One region of the Clostridium perfringens genome, then DNA from elsewhere that is predicted to be linked to it. Evidence: a T-box and tRNA genes for the amino acid it is inferred to sense, from the RefSeq annotation. Region 1 holds a T-box; the other holds one or more tRNA genes.

Region 1 (10,286 bases):
GCTATAACAACTAGAGGATTTAAAGAAGAAGAAATGAAAGAAATAGCTTCTATAATAAATGATGCTATTAAAGAAAAAGATGGAGATTTAGAGCCATTAAAAGCAAGAGTTAAAGCTTTATGTGCTAAGTATCCTTTATATTAATAATTAAAAAATAGTTTTTAAGGTAGTACTAATTTCCCTTTGGTGAATTTAGTATTCTCTTTAAGAAATACTGAATAAAGAATTAAAGTCATGTTGCAATTTAAATTTGTAACATGGCTTTAATTTTTTAATAATAATAGTATTACAAGAGAATAATTTAAAAAGAGAAAATTTTTTGATATAGTTTATATTGTGAAAATATTCATATTAGTAGTTGAAAGAGGTGAACTTTCATAGGAATTTACCTATGAAGATTTTTATGAGATTTATAGATTTTCATTGTGATACAGCATCACGTATGCTTCAAGAAAATAAAAAGCTTTTTAAAAATGATTTAAAAGTTGATATAAATAAATTAAGAGAAGGGGAAGCTTTAGCTCAATTTTTCGCTTTGTTTATAAATAAAGAATGTAATTCTGATACTTATTCTTATTGCAAAGAAATGCTACAGAATTTTAAAAGAGAAATAAATGAGAATTCAAGAGATATAGTCTTATGCAGAAATATAAGTGATTTAGAAAGGGCAGAAAAAGAGGATAAAATAGGAGCCTTTATAACTATTGAAGAGGGAGATGCTATTAAGGGTGACATTGAAAAGTTAAGGGAGTTTAAAGAAGAGGGAGTTTCTTTAATAACCTTAACTTGGAACTATATAAATGACTTAGGATATCCAAATTATGAGTTTAAATATAAGGATAAGGGTCTTACTAAAAAAGGTATAGAAGTTGTGGAAGAAATGAATAGTCTAGGAATGTTAATAGATGTTTCTCATCTTTCTGATGGAGGATTCTATGATGTAATAAAATATTCAAAGAGTCCAATTATAGCATCTCATTCTAATAGTAGAACAAAGACTAATCATAGCAGAAATTTAACTGACCATATGATTAAAGAGCTAGCTAATAATGGTGGGGTAACAGGAATAAATTTTTGCAATGCTTTCTTAAAAGAAGAGTGGGAAGAGGATTTAAATTTAGCTTCCATAAGAAATATGGTTAGACATATAAAACACATAAGAAATATTGGGGGAATAGATGTTATTTCCTTAGGATCTGATTTTGATGGTATAGAAAATGAGGTTGAAATTAAAGATTCAAGTAAGATGAGCTTATTATTAAATACCTTGGAAAGGGAAGGTTTTAAAGAGGATGAAATAGAGAAAATATATTATAAGAATGCAAAGAGAATAATAAGAGATGTTTTAAGATAGTCTTATAACTTAGTTATATAATGGTTTATGAAAATAAGTTTTAATAAGTTATTTTGATACAACTTTTAAGAATTTTAATATTGTGCAGAAAAGGATGAAGGATTAATGGAGAAAAAATTATTAGGCAAGATAGTATATATAACAGGAGCTTCAAAGGGAATTGGAAGAGGAATAGCAAGGGAATTTGGAAAGGCTGGAGCTTTTGTTTTAGTTGGATATAATAGTGATTTAGAAGGGGCTAATGAAACCTTAAATATGATTAAAGAACTAGGTGGTTCAGGAGAAATTTTAGGTGGAAATGTAGCAAATAAGGATGAGAGAAATCATATAATAAGTTCTATTAAAAATAAATTTGGAAAACTTGATGTATTAGTAAATAATGCTGGAATTTCAAAAATAGGATTATTTATGGATGCTAGTGATGAAGAGATAGATTCTATTATGAATGTTAACTTAATAGGTGCTATGAAGCTTACAAGGGATTCTATGGACTTATTAAGAGAAGGAAGTAATTCATCAATTATAAATATATCATCCATATGGGGGAATGTTGGGGCTTCCTGCGAAGTTTTATATTCAACTACTAAGGGAGGAATGAATTTATTTACTAAGGCCTTAGCAAAAGAAATAGCTCCTTGGGGAATAAGAGTAAATTGTATAGCTCCAGGTGTAATAAATACAGAGATGAATTCATGGCTTAGTAAGGAAGAAAAAGAGGGGCTAGAGGAAGAAATTCCTATGAATAGATTTGGAGAGGTTGAAGAGATTGGAAGAGTGGCAAAATTTTTAGCTTCAGAGGATTCTTCATACTTAACAGGACAAATATTAACTGTAGATGGTGGAATGCTTTAAAAAAACTAAAAGATTCTGTATAAAAATATAATAAAGCTTACAAACAATATGAAGAGAATATCTAGATGAGCTTTAGAATTTAAATTATTATGTAGAAGATATCACGTTAAAAAGCTTAGACTGTTTGAAGCGCAGCAAGTTTCTAAGCTTTAGTGATATCTTCGGAGTAATAATTATAAATTCTTAGCGAAATCTAGTAATTCTCGGAATATGTTTGTAAGCTTTATTAAAAGTTACTTTTTAGATTTCTTCTACTTCATCTATTTCTTTAGATTTTTTTAGGGTAAAGTAGAATTTAACCCCATTTTCTGTATTCATAACTCCGAATTCACTTTCGTGAGCTTGAAGTAGATTTTTAACTATGGATAGTCCAAGTCCTGTACTTCTAGAGCCTCTATTTCTTGAGGTATCTCCTCTATAAAATTGAGTCCAAATCTTATTTATGTCTGAATCAGGAATATGGGCACCGGTATTTTCAATTGAGAAGTATATTTTATCTTCCTCAACTGGTTTTATATCTATTATTATTTGGTTGTTAGGTTCAGAATATTTTATAGCATTGGTAACAAAATTAGTTAGTACCTGTTCTATTTTAAAGTCATCTCCTTGAACATATAAATCGTTAGTAGGAGAGTAGTTTTTTATTACAGTTAAATTATTTTTATTTATGTCAACAGAATTCTTTACTAAAACTTCCTCAGTAAGTTCAGTAAGGGAAAAATCTATTATATGTAAATCAATTTTTCCAGCCTCAAGCTTTGAAAGTTCAAGCATATCCATAACTAATTTGTTCATTTTTTCTGCTTCATCAATTATTATATCTAAGTAAACTCCTTGATCCTTATGATCCACTATACCGTCTTTTATTCCTTCAGCATATCCAGATATTATACCAATAGGAGTTTTAAGTTCATGGGATGCTCCAGCAATAAAATCTTTTCTAAGTTTTTCTAGTTCTCTTTCTTTTTCTATATCTTCTTCTAACTTTTTATTTTTTATTTTTAAATCATCTAAGGCATTAGATAGATTTTTAGACAAAAAGTTTAAAGTTTTAGCTAGATTTCCTATTTCATCTTCACGTTCTATATCACACTTTTCAGAGAAGTCCATAGCACTCATTTTCTTTGCAGATTTATTTAATTTCACTAGAGGTTTAGAAATTAAGTTTGAAAATACATAGGATAAAATTAATCCAATCACTATGACTATAAGAATTATGTATTTATAAAAATCCTTTATTAAGGCGCTTGCTTCTTCAATTGCTTGGAATGATGTTATGGCTATAATAATAGAATCGTTCTTAGAATTAAGAGAAAATGGCACCATATAAACAATATATTTTGTTGAGTATTTTCTGCTTTTAAATTCTGTAGTTACTCCAGAATTTGAATTTAATAAGGTTTTTGCAAAATCCTGGTCACTATATAACTCATTAAAAATATCGTTTAATAAATCTACAGCCTCTGAGTTTTTATTAGCTGGATCAGGAACATATTTTGGTGTACTATCTATGGAATAAATTCCTATTTTAGCGTTGTTTTCAAGTTCAAAAAGGCTTAAAGCCCTATATAAAGAGTCTGTATTTTTTATGTCATAAGAATATAGAGCTCTAAACTTTAAAACTGCATTGCTTAAATCATTACTTTTTCTTTTATAATAAAATTCTTGGAAAAATGTAATTTGGAATATCATTGTAAACAAGGTTAAGAATATTATTATACCAAAAGTTATTATAAATAATCTTTTTGAAATACTTTTTTTCACTATTTCACCTCAAACTTATAGCCACTTCCCCTAACAGTAGCTATATAATTAGCTTTATCTAGTAATTTTTCTCTAAGTCTTTTTATGTTCGTATCAACTGTTCTTATATCTCCAAAATAATCATAGCCCCAAACATTATCTAGAATTCTATCCCTTGATAAAGCTATTCCTTCATTTGAAGAAAGGTAAATAAGTAAATCATATTCCTTAGGAGATAGTAATAGTTCTTCTCCATTTAGTTTTACTTCATGAGATAGTTTATTTATTGTTAATCCATTAAAATCTAAAATGTTTTTATCATTTAATGTACCTGTTCTTCTTAATAATGCTTTAGCTTTTGCTAATAAAACCTTAGGGCTAAAGGGTTTAGTCATATAATCATCAGCTCCAAGCTCATAACCTAAAAGTTTATCTTCCTCTTGGCTTTTAGCTGTTAATAATATTATAGGAGTATTTGAAACTTCCCTTATATTTCTACAAACAGCAAGTCCATCTAATTTTGGCATCATTATATCTAATATTGCTAAATCAACTATATTTTCAGAAAATATCCTAAGAGCTTCCTCACCATCAGAAGCTTCTAACACATTAAATCCCTCTTTTTTGAAGTAATCTCTTACAAGAAATCTTATACGTATTTCATCTTCTACAATAAGTACCGTTTTATTCATATAACCACCAACCTTTAAAAAATATTGTTTTAACTTACTTAATATTATACAATGAAAACTAAGGTTTATATAAATAATTTTAGGGGAGTTTTTAATGAAAAGATGGACATTTGATGAAAATACCATAATTTTACCCAATGGGCTAAAAGTTATAACAATAAAAAAAGATACAAGATTAGCATCTATAAATATTGGTGTTAATATAGGATCTTTATATGAAGATGAAAAAGAATTAGGCATGAGCCACTTTGTTGAGCACATGCTTTTTAAAGGAACAAAGAATAGAAGTAATGAACAATTAAATAGAGAATTAGAATTTTTAGGTGGAGATTATAATGCATATACAGATTATATTTCAACAGTATATAGCATTACTTGTCTAGATGAGGAATTTGAAAAGGGAATAGAACTTTTAAGTGATATGGTTTTAAATTCTTCCTTTGATGAAAAAGAGATGAAAAAAGAAAAGGGAGTTGTTTTATCAGAGATAAAAAGTGATAAGGATGATATTGAAGATTTAAGTATTAGCAGAACTCATGAATATGCCTTTGATAAATCAGCACTTAGAAATTCTATTGCAGGAACTGAAGAACATGTTAAGGGCTTTAAAAGAAAGCAGGTTTATGATTTTTATAAAAAATATTATACTCCTGATAATTGTGTTATTGTAACTGTAAGTGCCTTTAGTCATGAACAAATGCAAAAAATAATAACAGACTTATTTGGAAAGTGGGAAGGAAAATCTCATAAAAAGGCTAAAATAATAAAAGAAGAAAATAAAAACATAGTAAAAACAACTTACAAATCTCAAATAGAGCAAGGAACAGTTACTTATCTTTATGCCTTTAAAGAGGTTTGTGAAAAAGATAAACTTCCATTAAAGATATTAAGTTATAAACTAGCTGAAAGTTCAAACTCAATATTATTTAGAGAGCTTAGAGAAGAGCGTGGATTAGCTTATGATGTATATAGTCAAATGGATTTAGACGAAAACGTAAATACAATGAATATTTTTACCTCAGTTAGAGAAGAATCCATAGATGAGGTAATAGAAGTAATAGACAAAGCCATATTAGACATAAAAAATAAAGATATAAACTTTGATGAAGATATGCTTTGCATGATGAAAAAGACTCATAAGACAGGAGTAGTTTCTACCTTAGAAGATTGTAGCAGTTTATGCAGTTATGTATTAGTTCAAAGCTTAGCTGGAAAAGATATAACTGAGTTTATAAATAGCATGGAAGAATTAGAAACTTTAACTGGGGAAGATATCTATAGGGTTTGTAATAAATATTTGAATAAGCCTACTATACACATATTAAAACCAATGGAGTAGATAAAATGGGAAAAATAACGAGTATAGAAGTTCAAAAGAGAAATGTAAATAGAGTAAATGTTTATGTGGATGAAGCCTTTACCTTTGCTTGTGACGCTGAACTTATATATAAACAAGGAATACAAAAGGATTCTGTAATAGATGTTGAGGCAATCAAGGAAATTGTAAAAGAAGATGAATTTATAAAATGTAAAAATTCTGCATTAAGAACAGTTGAGAAAACCTATAAAACAGAAAAGGAATTAAGAGATAAACTTACTGAAAAAGGTTTTGAAGAGGATACAATTAAAAGAGCCATAGAATTTTTAAAGGAATACAATCTTTTAAATGATGAAAAATATGCAGAGATGTATATAAAGGATAGGCTTAGAAGTCAGGGAAGAAATAAAATAAAATATGCTCTTATAAGAAAGGGCGTTAGTGAAGATATACTTTTAGATAAATTATCTAATATTGATACTGAGGATGAAAATGATACTGCATTTAAGTTAGCAGAAAAGAAATATAATATACTAAAGAAAAAAGAAAGTGATAAATATAAATTATCTCAAAAATTATTTAGATTTCTTTTATCTAAAGGATATGATTATGACTGCTGTAATAGCATAGTTAGAAGATTAACAAATAATGAATATATGGAGTAGATAAAATGAATTTTAACTTAGTAGATATAATTATAGTTTGTTCTTTTATACTACCATTAGTAGTTGCTTACAAAAGAAAGTTTAATATTATTAGAATAAAGAATAGTATAGAGGAATTAGGAGGATATATATCCTTTTTTCTTGCTTTATACTTAAGTTTTATAGCTATAAAAAAGATAGATATAATAGAGAGGATGTTTTCAATTGTAGTTGTTGAATTCAATAACATTATATCTAACTTCAACATTTCACCACAGGTTATAATAATATTCATAGTATTAGCTCTTACCCTTGTAATTTATTTTATAGTAAAAGTTATACTTAAAATATTTAGTTTTATTATTATAAATCCAATACTCAGATGGTTAAAAAAAGCAGAGTCTAGAAGGGGCAAGGGATTTGGTAAAGTTGCAGCTTTAATAATAAATATACCAAAGTCTCTTTTTTATATGGCAGTAATTGCTTTAGTCATAGTTATTCTAGGAAGCAATGGTTTCTTAGGAGAGAAAATGGAAGGCATGACTTTAGCTTCAAAGGCTTATGAGGTTATAAATAGTAATAAGTACTATGCTGCTTTAAATAAAGAATATGAAGCTTTTCATGATGAATATAAAGATGTTATTAGTAAAAACATAGATTCTGCAGTTGAAAGCAATAAAGAGCCGAAGAGTGAAAATGTGGTTGAAAGTAATAAAAATGTTATAAATCTTTATAATGGTGTAACTTTAGAACAAGGTATAAAATCAAATGAAGCTATTAATAAAAAAGCTAAGGAACTTACTAAAAATGTAAAAAGTAGTAGAGAAAAAGCTAAAAGAATATATACTTGGATAAGTGAAAATATTAATTATGATGATAATAAGGCTGAAAATATAAGTGAGAAAACTTCTGAGTATAAGTCTGGAGCTATTGAAGCCTTTGAAACTAGAAAAGGAATATGCTTTGATTATTCCTGTCTTTATGTTGCTATGGCTAGAGAAGCGGGGCTTAAAGTTAGAATTGTAACTGGAGAAGGATTCAATGGAAAGGAATGGGGACCACATTCTTGGAATGAGGTTTATTTACCAGAAAAAAATCAATGGATAACTGTTGATCCTACCTTTGGTAAAGCTGGAAACTATTTTGATAGCAAAAAAAATAGTGAATCACACAGAGATGGAAAAATAGTTGGTGAATGGTAAGATAATAAGTTATATGAAATACAATAAAACTTACAAATATATTTTGGAGAAAATAAAATTTCTTCTAATACTATTTGTAAGTTTTATTTTGGTTTTAGGGAGAATTAGATTTTTCTATATTTCTTTTAATGAAATTTTGCTTATGTAATTTTAATTATAAATTAGAATAGGTATTGAGAGTTAAGTAGGGCTATATGTATTATGATTTATTTTGAGATTTTTGATAAAATTAAACTTATAGCTTTTTCACAATCAATATCTGCATTATCTAATGCCCAAGCTAAGTTAAAATATCTCAAAGCCTTAGAATTATTATTTATCATTGAATAACAATAGGCTAAGTTGAAAAAATATTTTGAGTCTTGGTATAGCTCTAAAGCTTTAGTTATCATTTCAATAGCTTTTTCATATTGCTTTAGTTTTATGTAGCAAACGCCAGCATTATAGTAACTGTGGCATTTACACTCATCGTTATCTAAAGCCTTTTTATAGTAATTTATAGCATCAGAATAATTTCTAGTATTGTATAATTCATTACCTTTAGAAAAGTTACTCATTTTTGACCTCCTAAATAATATCTATTTTAATTATTAACTTATTTTGGGATTATATTCATAGGTTGAGAATATTATATAATTTGATTAATTCATAAATTATAGAATCATATTTAAAGACTAAAAATATTATAAATTTATATCATATTTGATTAGAGTTACTTGACATAGGTTAAAATAATGGTATAAGATATATCTATAATTTAAATGATGATACAAACAGTGATAAAGAGGAGTAAAGATAGGAAGAACTTTAAGAGAGGAAATCCTTGGGTGTAAGATTTCTAAGTTTGATATCTTGAAGGTAGCTTTTGAGTTTCTTTGGTGAAATTATTAAAGTAATCAAAGACGGCAATTTCAGTCGTTAGTTTTAGAGAGCCCTTTTTGTGAGGGAAAAAAGGTGGTACCGCGAGTTTTCGTCCTTTTATGGATGAGGGCTTTTTTTATTGCCTAAAATTACTTTTAAATAAATTTAGTTTTAAATCATTCTTTGTTTTTAGAGAGAACCCTAATACAAATATAAATGGTTAGCTAAAATAAATATTCATTTAAAATACACCATAAATAAAAAAATTGTTAAAAGGCATTTCAAGATAGTTTTTGGAATGTTTTATATAAATACATAAAATTGTGTTTAAGTTTTAAGGAGGTAAGTCTAATGGATAATAAGAATATTTCTACAACGTATAATCCTAAAGAGTTTGAAGAAAGACTTTATAGCAATTGGCAAGAAAAGAAGTATTTTACTCCTGTAATAGATAAGAGTAAAAAACCTTACACTATAATAATGCCACCACCAAATATAACTGGTAAATTACACTTAGGTCATGCACTTGATAACACACTTCAAGATATGCTTATAAGATTTAAGAGAATGCAAGGATATTGTACTTTATGGTTACCAGGACAGGACCATGCTAGTATAGCAACTGAGGTTAAAGTTGAAAATGAACTTTTAAAAGAAGGTCTTTATAAGAAAGAAATGGGAAGAGAAGCTTTCTTAGAAAAAGTTTGGGAATGGACAGATGAATATAGAGAAAGAATAAGAGAGCAACTTAAGAAAATGGGATGCTCAGCTGACTTTACAAGAGAAGCTTTCACAATGGATGAAAACTTAAGTAAGGCAGTAAGACACGTATTCGTTAAATTATATAAAGAAGGTTTAATATACCAAGGAAACAGAATAACTAACTGGTGTCCTAAATGTCAAACTGCTTTATCAGATGCTGAGATAGAGTATGAAGAAAAAGAGGGAAACTTCTGGCACATTAAATACCCAGTAGTTGGTTCAGATGAATTCTTAGAAATAGCTACAACTAGACCTGAAACTTTACTTGGAGATAGTGCTGTAGCAGTTAACCCAAGTGATGAAAGATATGCTCACTTAGTAGGTAAAATGTTAAAATTACCTTTAACTGATAGAGAAATACCTGTAATCGCTGATGACTATGTTGACGTAGAATTTGGAACAGGAGCAGTTAAAATAACTCCAGCTCACGATCCTAATGACTTTGAAGTTGGTAAGAGGCATAACTTACCACAAATAAGAGTTATGGATGATAGCGGTGTAATAAATCACTTAGGTGGAAAATATAAAGGCTTAGATAGATATGAGGCTAGAAAACAAATGGTTGCTGACTTAGAAGAGTTAGGATTATTAGTTAAAATAAAACCTCATACTCACAATGTTGGTACTCACGATAGATGTGGTACAGTTGTAGAGCCAATCATATCAAAACAATGGTATGTAAAAATGCAATCATTAGCAGATCCTGCTATAGAGGTTGTTAGAAACAAAGGAACTAAATTCGTTCCTGAAAGATTTGAAAAGACTTACTTCAACTGGATGGAAAACATTCAAGATTGGTGTATTTCAAGACAATTATGGTGGGGACACAGAATACCAGTATTCTACTGTAAAGATTGT
Region 2 (10,286 bases), 800 kb from region 1:
ACAACTATTCTTATCCTTATGATGATAATGGACATGGAACTGCTTTAAGTGGGATTATATGTGGAAGTGGATATTCATCAAAGCTTGTTTTTAGAGGAATTGCAGAAAACACCAAAATATCTTGTATAAAGGCCTTTGATGCTAATGGAAAGGGCTATGTTTCAGATATACTTTTCGCCATTGAAACTCTTATAAATCAAGAGAATAATCCTATAAGAGTTTTATGTTTACCTTTTGAACTTACTAGCCATAATATTAAAATATCAGATTACTTTAACGAACTTTTTAAGTTAGCAGTTAGTAAAAATATTATTCCTGTTGTCCCTTCTGGAAGTATAGAAGGAGATAACACTATTCAAGGCTTAGCATTATCTCCTTGGTGTATAACAGTTGGTGGTATAGATTCTACAAAGACACCAACAACAACTTTTAAATTTTCTTCATCTGGAAATTCTAATGTGAAAAAACCAGATTTTTGTGCAGCCTGTGCTAATATAATGTGCTTAAACTCAGATAAAAAATATATTTCTGAAAGAAATGGAATAAAACTATATCCTCATAAATTAGATAGTAGTTACACAGTCTTTCAAGGAACCTCCTTAGCCTGTGCCTACATATCTGGAGTATGTGCACTACTTTTAGAGGCCAAGCCAGAACTAAATTACAAGGATTTATGTTCTTTATTAAAAATAGCTTCTAATAATAAATATGAACTACCTTCTGATTCTGTTGGAGAAGGAGTCATAGATTTATCATTTTTACTTGAAAATATTTAAAACTAACTTATATAATCTACAGGATTAATAGGATTACCCTTATATATAAGTTCTAAATGCAGGTGAGGCCCCGTACTTCTTCCAGTACTTCCAACCTTGGCAATAGTCTCACCTTTTTTCACTTCTTTCCCCAGCTCAGTTAATATATAACTAGCATGAGCATAAAGAGTTTCTGTATTATCATCGTGCTTTATCTTAACCATATTGCCATATATATCGTCATACCCAACAAAACTTACTACACCATCACAAGCTGCTCCTATTGGTGTTCCACTAGGAACCGCTATATCAACTCCTCTATGGCCTCCTCTACTCTTTTCTCCAAAGACAGATGTTATAACTCCACCTCTAGTTGGATGAGCTAAAAATGCCATATTTGAGTTAATTGGATTTTTTATTCCCTTATATATTTTTGTACTCTCAGCTTCTTTCAAAACTGATTCAGATATTATTTCACTTTCTGATTCTTTTCCATTTACAAATGTTACTTTCTTTTTAACCTTTTTCTCTCCCCATTTTCCTTCTTCAATAGTATTTTCTCCTAAATACTTGTCTTCTAGTTTTATAACTTCAACTGCTGGCTCTATTGATGCAATTTCATCAATTTCAGCTTCAATAGTTACATCTAGCAAAGGTTCCTCTAAAATATCATTAGCAAGCATTATCTTTGAAGTTATATCCTCTACTGAACTTAAATCTTTAGATTGAATCATATTCTTTTTTAAATCTATTTTTGTATCAAAATTTACTTCTTTAACTAAAACTCCTTTTTCAGAAGCCTTATCTATGTATGTTTGTTTTATTTTATTTAAAACAGTTTCAACTGTATCAGGATTTCCTATATACCCTATAACCTTGTTATTTAGAGATAATTCATAAGCCTCCACATAAACATTAGCCATACAAGGCATATTTACAAAAATAAGTTTTTCACTTCCCATTCTTGGGTATAAAGAATTAGCAAAAACATTAGTTTTAACTGTACAAAATAAAATAATTAAGGTAATTAGAAAAACTTTAATAAAGTTTCTCCCCTCACCCTCTGAAATACTCATATTGGTAATTCTCCTTTTAATAAAAATTTTAGTATAAATTTAAACACGTAAATTAATGTTTCCACTTAACAAAAAATTATTCATGTAAATAAAATATTTTTTGCAATTTATAGAAGCCTCCTTTATTGTTATAGAAAAGACACTTTGATATAATTAAACATAGTCTATTTTTTATTTATATACATTTTAAAATTTAGACTATTTATAAATCTAGAAAGGTGGTTATTTTTTGAGTACTTTTATGTTAAAAAACTCAGCCACTAAGTTTACTCCTGTTAGTAATGTATTCCTAGAAGAATATATGCCTAAAGCTCGTGGAGAATTTATTAAGGTTTATTTATTATTGCTAAAATATAATTTCACTGGAGAACCTGGAGTTAACTCTTCAATTTTAGCAACAAACTTAAATCTTTTAGAATCAGATATAATGAATGCTCTTAATTATTGGCATGACGAAGGTGTTATAAAACTAGTTCCTATAGATAAAATGAATAACTTTAAAATAGAATTTTTAGACTTATCAGAAGGTAATCATTCATCAAGTCAAAACTCTGTTGATTTATTATCAGCCCTTGATGAAAATAACACTAAGGATATGCTCAAAGATATAGAAAAGCTTATATGTCGTCCTTTATCCACAAAGGAAATGACAACTTATCTTTCTTGGCAAACAGAGCTTAATTTTTCCTCAGAGCTTATATTAATACTAATAGAGTACTGTGTATCTAAGGGTAAAAAAGATGTTAGATACATAGAGACAGTGGCTCTTGGATGGCATAATGCCGGAATAAAATCAATAGAGGAAGCTCAAGCTTATATAACTAAAACAGAAGACAAATGGGTTAAAATAAGAAAAATTCTTAAGTATTTAGGAATTCAAAATACCGAAATAATGAAGCCACAGGAAACTATGATGGAAAAGTGGCTTTTAACTTATAACTTCTCTGTTGAGTTAATACTTAAGGCTTGCGATATATGCTTTGAACGTTTAAACAGAGCTGATTTTAAATATATAGATGGTATCTTAGGTAAATGGTTTAAAGATGGTATAAAAACGCTTGATGATGTGGCAAAAAAAGATATTAAAAAGACATCTAGTATTAAAAAACCATTTAACAAAAATAATTCAGCTCCAATTCAAAAGAAACCAGCTAGAGAAGCAAACTTTACCCAAAGAGATTATGACTATGATTCCTTAGAAAAACAATTGTTAGGATGGGATATTGAATGATTAAAGGTTATAAAAGTCAATTGATGGATATGTATGAAAAAATCCGTCAAAAAGAAAAATCAAATCTAGCTAATAGACAAAAAGAGTTAAAAGAAAAGCTACCTCAAGTTTTTGAGTATGAAAGAGAAATAAATAAGCTTTCTTTAAAACTTTCAATGCTTGCTTTAAGAAAACATGAAAAAGAAAGTTTTGAAAAATTAAAAAAAGAAATTGAAAATCTTAGAGATGAGAAAGATCAACTACTTGCTATGAGTGGATATCCAAAAGATTATTTAGATATGCATTATACCTGTCAATCTTGCAAAGATACAGGATATATAGGTACTAAAAAATGTATTTGTTATAAGAAAAAACTTGTAGACATATACTATGAGAATTCTCACATGGCTGATGCTTTAAAACTAAATAATTTTTCAAAATTTGATATAAATGTTTTTTCTCCTTTAAACAATGGTAATGAAAAGTATTCTCCAAGAGAAAATATGCAAATAATCATTGATAAGATGGTTAATGGATATATCCCTAAATTTGATAAGCATAATGAAAATATACTTTTCTATGGTAGTCCTGGAACTGGAAAAACATTTTTAACTTATTGCATAGCTAAAGAATTATTAGATAATGGATTTCTTGTCGTTTATAGAACATCTGATGAACTTATTAGAAATCTTAGAGAAATACGATTTAATAATGATCATGAATTAGAAGATTTGCTTATAAATTGTGACTTACTTGTTATAGATGACTTAGGTGCAGAACAAATAACTGATTTCTCTACAACTGAGTTATTTACCCTTCTAAACAAAAAAATATTATTAAATAAAAAGATGATTATATCTACAAATTTAAATCTTCCTGAATTGAAGCAAGCTTATGCAGAAAGAATAACTTCTAGATTGCTAGGAAACTTTCTTCTATTTAAAACTTACGGAGATGACATAAGAATAAAGAAAAATCTTCAAAAAAGAAAAAATACACCTTATCTTACTTAAAAGATAAGGTGTACTTTTTTGCATAAATAAATTAAATGGCGAATTACTCTCTAAAAGAATAAAAAAAAACTTCAGTTTAACTGAAGTTCTTTGGAGCTGATGATCGGACTTGAACCGATAACCTGCTGATTACAAGTCAGCTGCTCTGCCAATTGAGCCACACCAGCATGTGGCGACTCAGAAGGGGCTCGAACCCTCGACCTCCGGCGTGACAGGCCGGCACTCTAACCAACTGAGCTACTGAGCCATTAAAAGTTTTGGTGGTCGCAACAGGGATCGAACCTGTGACCCCCTGCTTGTAAGGCAGGTGCTCTCCCAGCTGAGCTATGCGACCGTAATATGGTGACCCCTAGGGGAATCGAACCCCTGTTACCACCGTGAAAGGGTGGTGTCTTAACCGCTTGACCAAGGGGCCAAAACTGGCGACTCAGAAGGGGCTCGAACCCTCGACCTCCGGCGTGACAGGCCGGCACTCTAACCAACTGAGCTACTGAGCCATTAAAAGTTTTATGGTGGTCGCAACAGGGATCGAACCTGTGACCCCCTGCTTGTAAGGCAGGTGCTCTCCCAGCTGAGCTATGCGACCGTAATATGGTGACCCCTAGGGGAATCGAACCCCTGTTACCACCGTGAAAGGGTGGTGTCTTAACCGCTTGACCAAGGGGCCAAAAATGTGGCGACTCAGAAGGGGCTCGAACCCTCGACCTCCGGCGTGACAGGCCGGCACTCTAACCAACTGAGCTACTGAGCCATTAAAAGTTTTATGGTGGTCGCAACAGGGATCGAACCTGTGACCCCCTGCTTGTAAGGCAGGTGCTCTCCCAGCTGAGCTATGCGACCATGTTGGTGACCCCTAGGGGAATCGAACCCCTGTTACCACCGTGAAAGGGTGGTGTCTTAACCGCTTGACCAAGGGGCCACATTAACTCTTAAAACCACATCATTTTTGACCAGTTTTAGCTTTAAACTAAATTTGTTTATTTTGTTTTTCGTCTTTCGCACTTGGCGACCTGACAAGGAATATAATACCCAAAAACTAAAGTTATGTCAACACTTTTTTTAGTTATTTTAGGCCATTTATAGCTATTTAATAAAATTATAATTATAATTCGCCATTTTACTCAAAATTACTCTCTTTTTCTATTTTTTCAACTATTTTTTTATAGACATTTAACTGCCTTTCTCTCCAACCTATTTGATTCTTTAATTTTCCTATATTAAAATGGCACATTTCAATGAATTCTGCTTCTTCTAGAACCTTAATATTGAACTTATAACTATCTTCCCTAAAATTTCTTCCACTTGCTTCAATTTTTATTGGATAGCTCTCGTTTAGGTATATAAGTATCTCTTTATCCCAAATTCCTCTTTTGCTTGTTGATTTAGTAAAATCATTTAAAACTTTTAAGGATTTTACTTCCTCAATAGATTCTTCAATTGAATCTATTATACCTTTATAAAACAAAGCTGATGTTCCTCTGTTTATTTTTATTTTTAATAAATCAGTGTATTTTTTAATTATATCATCAACTTCTCCTTCCGAAACTAATTCTCCCTCATTCATTTTAAAAGTTTTTATGCCTGAATTATTTTTATAATTTACCACTACTTGATCATAATTCATTCTTCTAATCTTTAACTCTGTATTATACCCCTCTATATTTTCATTGGTAATTCTAAATTTCATAATATTCACCTCACTATTTAGTATTACTCCTTAAAGAAAATAATATAACCTTATAATTTCTTCTCTTTAAGTATCTATTACTAGTCAAATATGATACAATTCAAACTTAGAAATGTTATGATTAAACATATAAGAAATTTAGAAAATTATTTTTGATTATTAATATATACAAATTTAGAAGGGAGAATTAAAACTTATGATATACCATGATGTAGTTATTATAGGAGGCGGAGCTTCTGGTATGACAGCTGCAATTACAGCAAAGGATTTTGGATTAGATGTTGCTATAGTTGAAGGAACAGACAGAATAGGCAAAAAAATTCTTACTACTGGAAACGGTAGATGTAATATAACAAATTCATTAATAAGTTTTCCATTTGAAAACTTTCATAGTGCAAATGATGGATTTTTTATTAAATCTTTAAATAAATTTTCTGTAGAAGATACAAAAGCCTTTTTTCTTAATCTAGGATTACCAATAATAGAACTTGAAAAAGGGAAAAATTATCCTCAATCTTTACAGGCATCTTCTGTTGTAGATATTTTAAAAATAGCCTTAGAAGAACGTGAAATTCCTGTTTATAATTCTTACAAAGTAAAATCTATCCACAAATCTAAGGGTAAATTTACTTTATCCACAGGAAATGAGGATTCACCTGTGATTAAGTGTAAAAAGTTAATAATGGCTTGTGGAGGAAAATCTGCTCCTAAAACTGGTTCTGATGGCTCTGGATATACTCTTGCTAAAAGTTTAGGCCACTCTATTATTGAACCTAATCCAGCTATAGTCCAATTAAAACTATCTCACAATAAACTTAAAGCTTTATCAGGAATAAAGTTTAATGGTTATGCTGAAGTTTTATGTGATGGAAAAAGTATTAGAAAAGAATTTGGAGAGATTCTTTTTACAGACTACGGAATATCTGGCCCTCCAATATTACAAATATCTAGGGAAGCTTCCTTAGGATGCTTTAAAGGTAAAGAGGTTAAAATCTTAGTTGATATGATGCCTGATAAATCATTAAAAGAGTTAGAAGATTTCTTAGAAGGACATTTTGCTATTTTTTCTTGTAGAGAAGTTATAAACTCACTTATAGGTGTTGTTAACAAGAAAATGATCCCTATATTATTAAGAGAAGCAGGCATAGATAATTTACATAAACCATGTTATGAACTTACTTGGAAAGAGAAAAAAGCCTTAATAAACCTTATGAAATCTTGGGAATTTAAATGTATTGGAACAAATGGATTCCAAGCAGCTCAGGTAACTACTGGTGGAATAAATACAAAGGAAGTTGATGCTGAGACTCTTCAGTCAAAGTTAGTAGATAACCTTTATTTTTGTGGTGAATTATTAGATGTAGATGGAGATTGTGGTGGATTTAATCTTCAATGGGCTTGGAGTTCTGGATTTACTGCTGCACTTTCTTGTACCCTTCAGTAATATATTTTCTATAGATAATATAACCTTTTAATTTAAGTAAAATTTATTTTTATATAATACAAAACCCTTGGTATAACTAGGCTACAAACTCCTAGCCATACCGAGGGTTTTATTACTTTTAAAACTCTTTTTTCCAAATTGTTTCTATTGAAGCTGAAACTTCACCTAATCTATTGTTTACAATCTTGTAAAGGCACTTATAACCTTCTTCAATCTCATCCCATTGGCAAACAATATTTACATCATCCCCAAGTCTAACTTCCTTCTCATACTTTATTTTAGCTGATATAAGGCTATATTCATCTAAAATACACTCTGGAGTAGCTTCCATAGTCCATTCTAAGTATTTAGTGTTATTAACATGCTTATTAAAATCTATATCACTTCTTCTTACAGAAATATTTGATTCTAAATCTTCTCTAATTAATTTTTCAACTTTAGTTGATTTTAACTCTACCTCTCCAGTATCACTCATGTTTATTAACTCACAATACTCTTTAGGTATTCTAACAGCTCTACGCTTTTCTAAATCTATTAATAAGAAAATAATCTTTCCTTCAGCCACAAGTTCATTTTTTTCATTATAAACTTTATATACTCTACAAGCATAAAATTTCTTTATTCCTTCTAGATAAGTTTCCACATTTATTGAACTTTTATATGGTATTGGCTTTTTTATATCTATTGAATAACTATAAATAATCCAACTTAATTCATGATCTTTTAAATACTTAATTCCTTCATAAGCTAACTCTTCCTCATGGATTGCAGATACATCACCAAAGATTTTCATAAGTGGAACCATTCTTATGTTTTTATTAACATCTGAATCATAATATAGTACATCATATTTTTTCATAAATTTATTTTCGCTCATAATTAATTCTCCTAGAAAAATTTTAATACCAATAAGTTTCTGCTAAAGTAATGCTTTCTCCCTCTTCATTTTCTACTTTATGAAGAACCTTTACTTCATCTTCACCCTTAATTATTTTTGACTTTATAATTACATTATGACCATATGTAATTTCTTTTTCAAATTTTATTTTTATTTTTTTCATTTTGTAATTTAGAACAATATCAACTGGTACTGTTTCTAAAATCCACTCTACATACTTAATATTACTTACATGCATATTTAGATCTATATCTAAATATCTTATGTGAAATTTCATCTCTAAATCTTCTTTATCAAATTTCTCAAAGTTTAATTTTTTTCTTAATAATTTTGAAGACTCCTTACTTAATCCATGAATCTCATATTCTTCGTCGCTTATTCTAGCTGGTCTTCTAGTTTTTTTGTTTATTAAGAAGGCTAATACATCAGCTCTAGCTACTAAGGCCCCATCCATATCATAAGCCTCAAATACTCTGTTAGAATAAAACTTTCTTATAGATTCAACATAAGTTTTTACCTTAATTTTCTCTCTATATCTTGGATATCTATTAACTATTATTTCATAATCAAAAAATACCCAAGTAGTTTCACTGCTATTATCTGCATAGTTCATTGAATTCTTTTCTTCTTGACTTAAGCAACAGTCTGAAAAAAAGTTCATCATTGAAGTTATTCTACAGTCTTTTCTTCCATCTGTTTCTCCATAAGTAACTTCATAAACTTTTTCATAAGCTTTCCCCATTTTAATCACTCCTCATTTGGAAGTATATCAAATCAAAAAATACCTTTCAAACTAGAAAAACACCACTAAACTAGGTGTTTTAGTGGTGTTTTCTTTATAAATATATCAATACAAACAATTTGTGATGGATTCTTATTTAAAGTATCTGTTTAATAATCCAGCGAAAGCTTTTCCGTGTCTAGCTTCATCTTTACACATTTCGTGAACTGTGTCGTGGATTGCATCTAAGTTTAATTGTTTAGCTAAAGTAGCTAAATCTTTCTTACCTTGGCAAGCTCCATGCTCTGCATTTACTCTTGCTTGTAAGTTAGCTTTTGTATCAGCTTCTACAACTTCTCCTAACATTTCTGCGAATTTAGCAGCGTGTTCTGCTTCTTCGAAAGCTATTCTTTTATAAGCTTCAGCAACTTCTGGGAATCCTTCTCTGTCAGCTTGTCTTGACATAGCTAAGTACATTCCTACTTCTGTACATTCTCCTACAAAGTTAGCTTGTAATCCTTCGATTATTCTTTCATCTACACCTTTAGCAACTCCGATTCTGTGCTCATCTGCAAATGCTAAGTCTTCTCCTTGCTCTATGAACTTGTCAGCTCCAACTCCACATACTGGACATTTTTCTGGTGCTTTTTCTCCTTCATAAACATATCCACATACTGTACAAACAAATTTTTTCATAATCTTATTCCTCCTACAAAACAAACAATTTATCTAATTTCAATTTATATCATAATTTAAAAGTCTTTATTTAAGTGTTTTTTTGTTGATGTATTTCCCCATCAACCTTATGTTATTATTATATAATAATTATTATTATTTAGCAATAGTTATTTTTATTTTTTTCAAAAAAATTTTTTAAATATATAATTTATAAACAATGTATTTAAATTAATCTTATATTTAAACTTAATAATTAACTTTTAAAGTAAATAGTATAAAAATAAGAAGCACCTATTAAAAAAGCACTTCTTATTTTAAACAGAGCTTAAAATTAATATTCTATGTTATTTATAGCTTCTATTAAATCGTCTAAGTTTATTCCATGAACTATTGCAGCCTCTTCTAAAGTTTCAGCTTGAGCTGATGGGCATCCAACACATCCCATACCAAAGCTCATTAATACCTCAGCAGCTGTTGGCATTTTTCTTATTACTTCTCCAATTGTCATGTCTTTAGTTATCATAATAAACTACACCTCTCTTAATTAAATTAAAAGTTATATCCTTAATTATACTCCCTATAAATTTCAAATACAAGTATTTCACTCTGAATTATAATATTTAAAATAAAACTTATATATACTTTTCTATATTTAATTTTTCTATTATATCTTTTATCACAATCCTATCTGGAGGATTAACCTCTTCTAGTGAAGGAATATCTACCTTTTTAAAAAATAAAGCATCTGCGCTTTCTTCTCCATCTAAGACTACTTCTCCTTCATAATCATTTGAAATAAATATA

What was found. A T-box is a leader RNA that pairs with one kind of tRNA and senses whether it is charged. The one in region 1 lies ahead of I6G60_RS05745 (valine--tRNA ligase), so its partner is inferred to be a tRNA-Val.
Positions count from the first base shown of each region.
Region 2: it encodes a tRNA-Val, which carries the amino acid that the T-box ahead of I6G60_RS05745 (valine--tRNA ligase) is inferred to sense. The anticodon was not compared.

Region 1 covers NZ_CP065681.1:1,156,569-1,166,854, forward strand. The annotation lists gene glyA (serine hydroxymethyltransferase) at 1-144, shown strand, start outside; gene I6G60_RS05705 (dipeptidase) at 392-1,354, shown strand; gene ymfI (elongation factor P 5-aminopentanone reductase) at 1,460-2,206, shown strand; gene I6G60_RS05715 (HAMP domain-containing sensor histidine kinase) at 2,447-3,970, opposite strand; gene I6G60_RS05720 (response regulator transcription factor) at 3,970-4,641, opposite strand; gene I6G60_RS05725 (M16 family metallopeptidase) at 4,736-5,980, shown strand; gene recX (recombination regulator RecX) at 5,986-6,624, shown strand; gene I6G60_RS05735 (transglutaminase-like domain-containing protein) at 6,630-7,805, shown strand; gene I6G60_RS05740 (tetratricopeptide repeat protein) at 8,012-8,362, opposite strand; T-box leader at 8,573-8,786, shown strand; gene I6G60_RS05745 (valine--tRNA ligase) at 9,018-10,286, shown strand, end outside.
Region 2 covers NZ_CP065681.1:356,615-366,900, reverse strand. The annotation lists gene I6G60_RS01935 (S8 family serine peptidase) at 1-776, shown strand, start outside; gene I6G60_RS01930 (M23 family metallopeptidase) at 779-1,831, opposite strand; gene I6G60_RS01925 (DnaD domain protein) at 2,061-3,062, shown strand; gene I6G60_RS01920 (ATP-binding protein) at 3,059-4,054, shown strand; tRNA gene I6G60_RS01915 (tRNA-Thr) at 4,146-4,221, opposite strand; tRNA gene I6G60_RS01910 (tRNA-Asp) at 4,225-4,301, opposite strand; tRNA gene I6G60_RS01905 (tRNA-Val) at 4,313-4,388, opposite strand; tRNA gene I6G60_RS01900 (tRNA-Glu) at 4,395-4,469, opposite strand; tRNA gene I6G60_RS01895 (tRNA-Asp) at 4,475-4,551, opposite strand; tRNA gene I6G60_RS01890 (tRNA-Val) at 4,565-4,640, opposite strand; tRNA gene I6G60_RS01885 (tRNA-Glu) at 4,647-4,721, opposite strand; tRNA gene I6G60_RS01880 (tRNA-Asp) at 4,729-4,805, opposite strand; tRNA gene I6G60_RS01875 (tRNA-Val) at 4,819-4,894, opposite strand; tRNA gene I6G60_RS01870 (tRNA-Glu) at 4,899-4,973, opposite strand; gene I6G60_RS01865 (hypothetical protein) at 5,172-5,741, opposite strand; gene I6G60_RS01860 (BaiN/RdsA family NAD(P)/FAD-dependent oxidoreductase) at 5,938-7,185, shown strand; gene I6G60_RS01855 (acyl-ACP thioesterase domain-containing protein) at 7,304-8,062, opposite strand; gene I6G60_RS01850 (acyl-[acyl-carrier-protein] thioesterase) at 8,085-8,825, opposite strand; gene I6G60_RS01845 (NADH peroxidase) at 8,958-9,500, opposite strand; gene I6G60_RS01840 (DUF1858 domain-containing protein) at 9,814-10,005, opposite strand; gene I6G60_RS01835 (NUDIX hydrolase) at 10,115-10,286, opposite strand, start outside.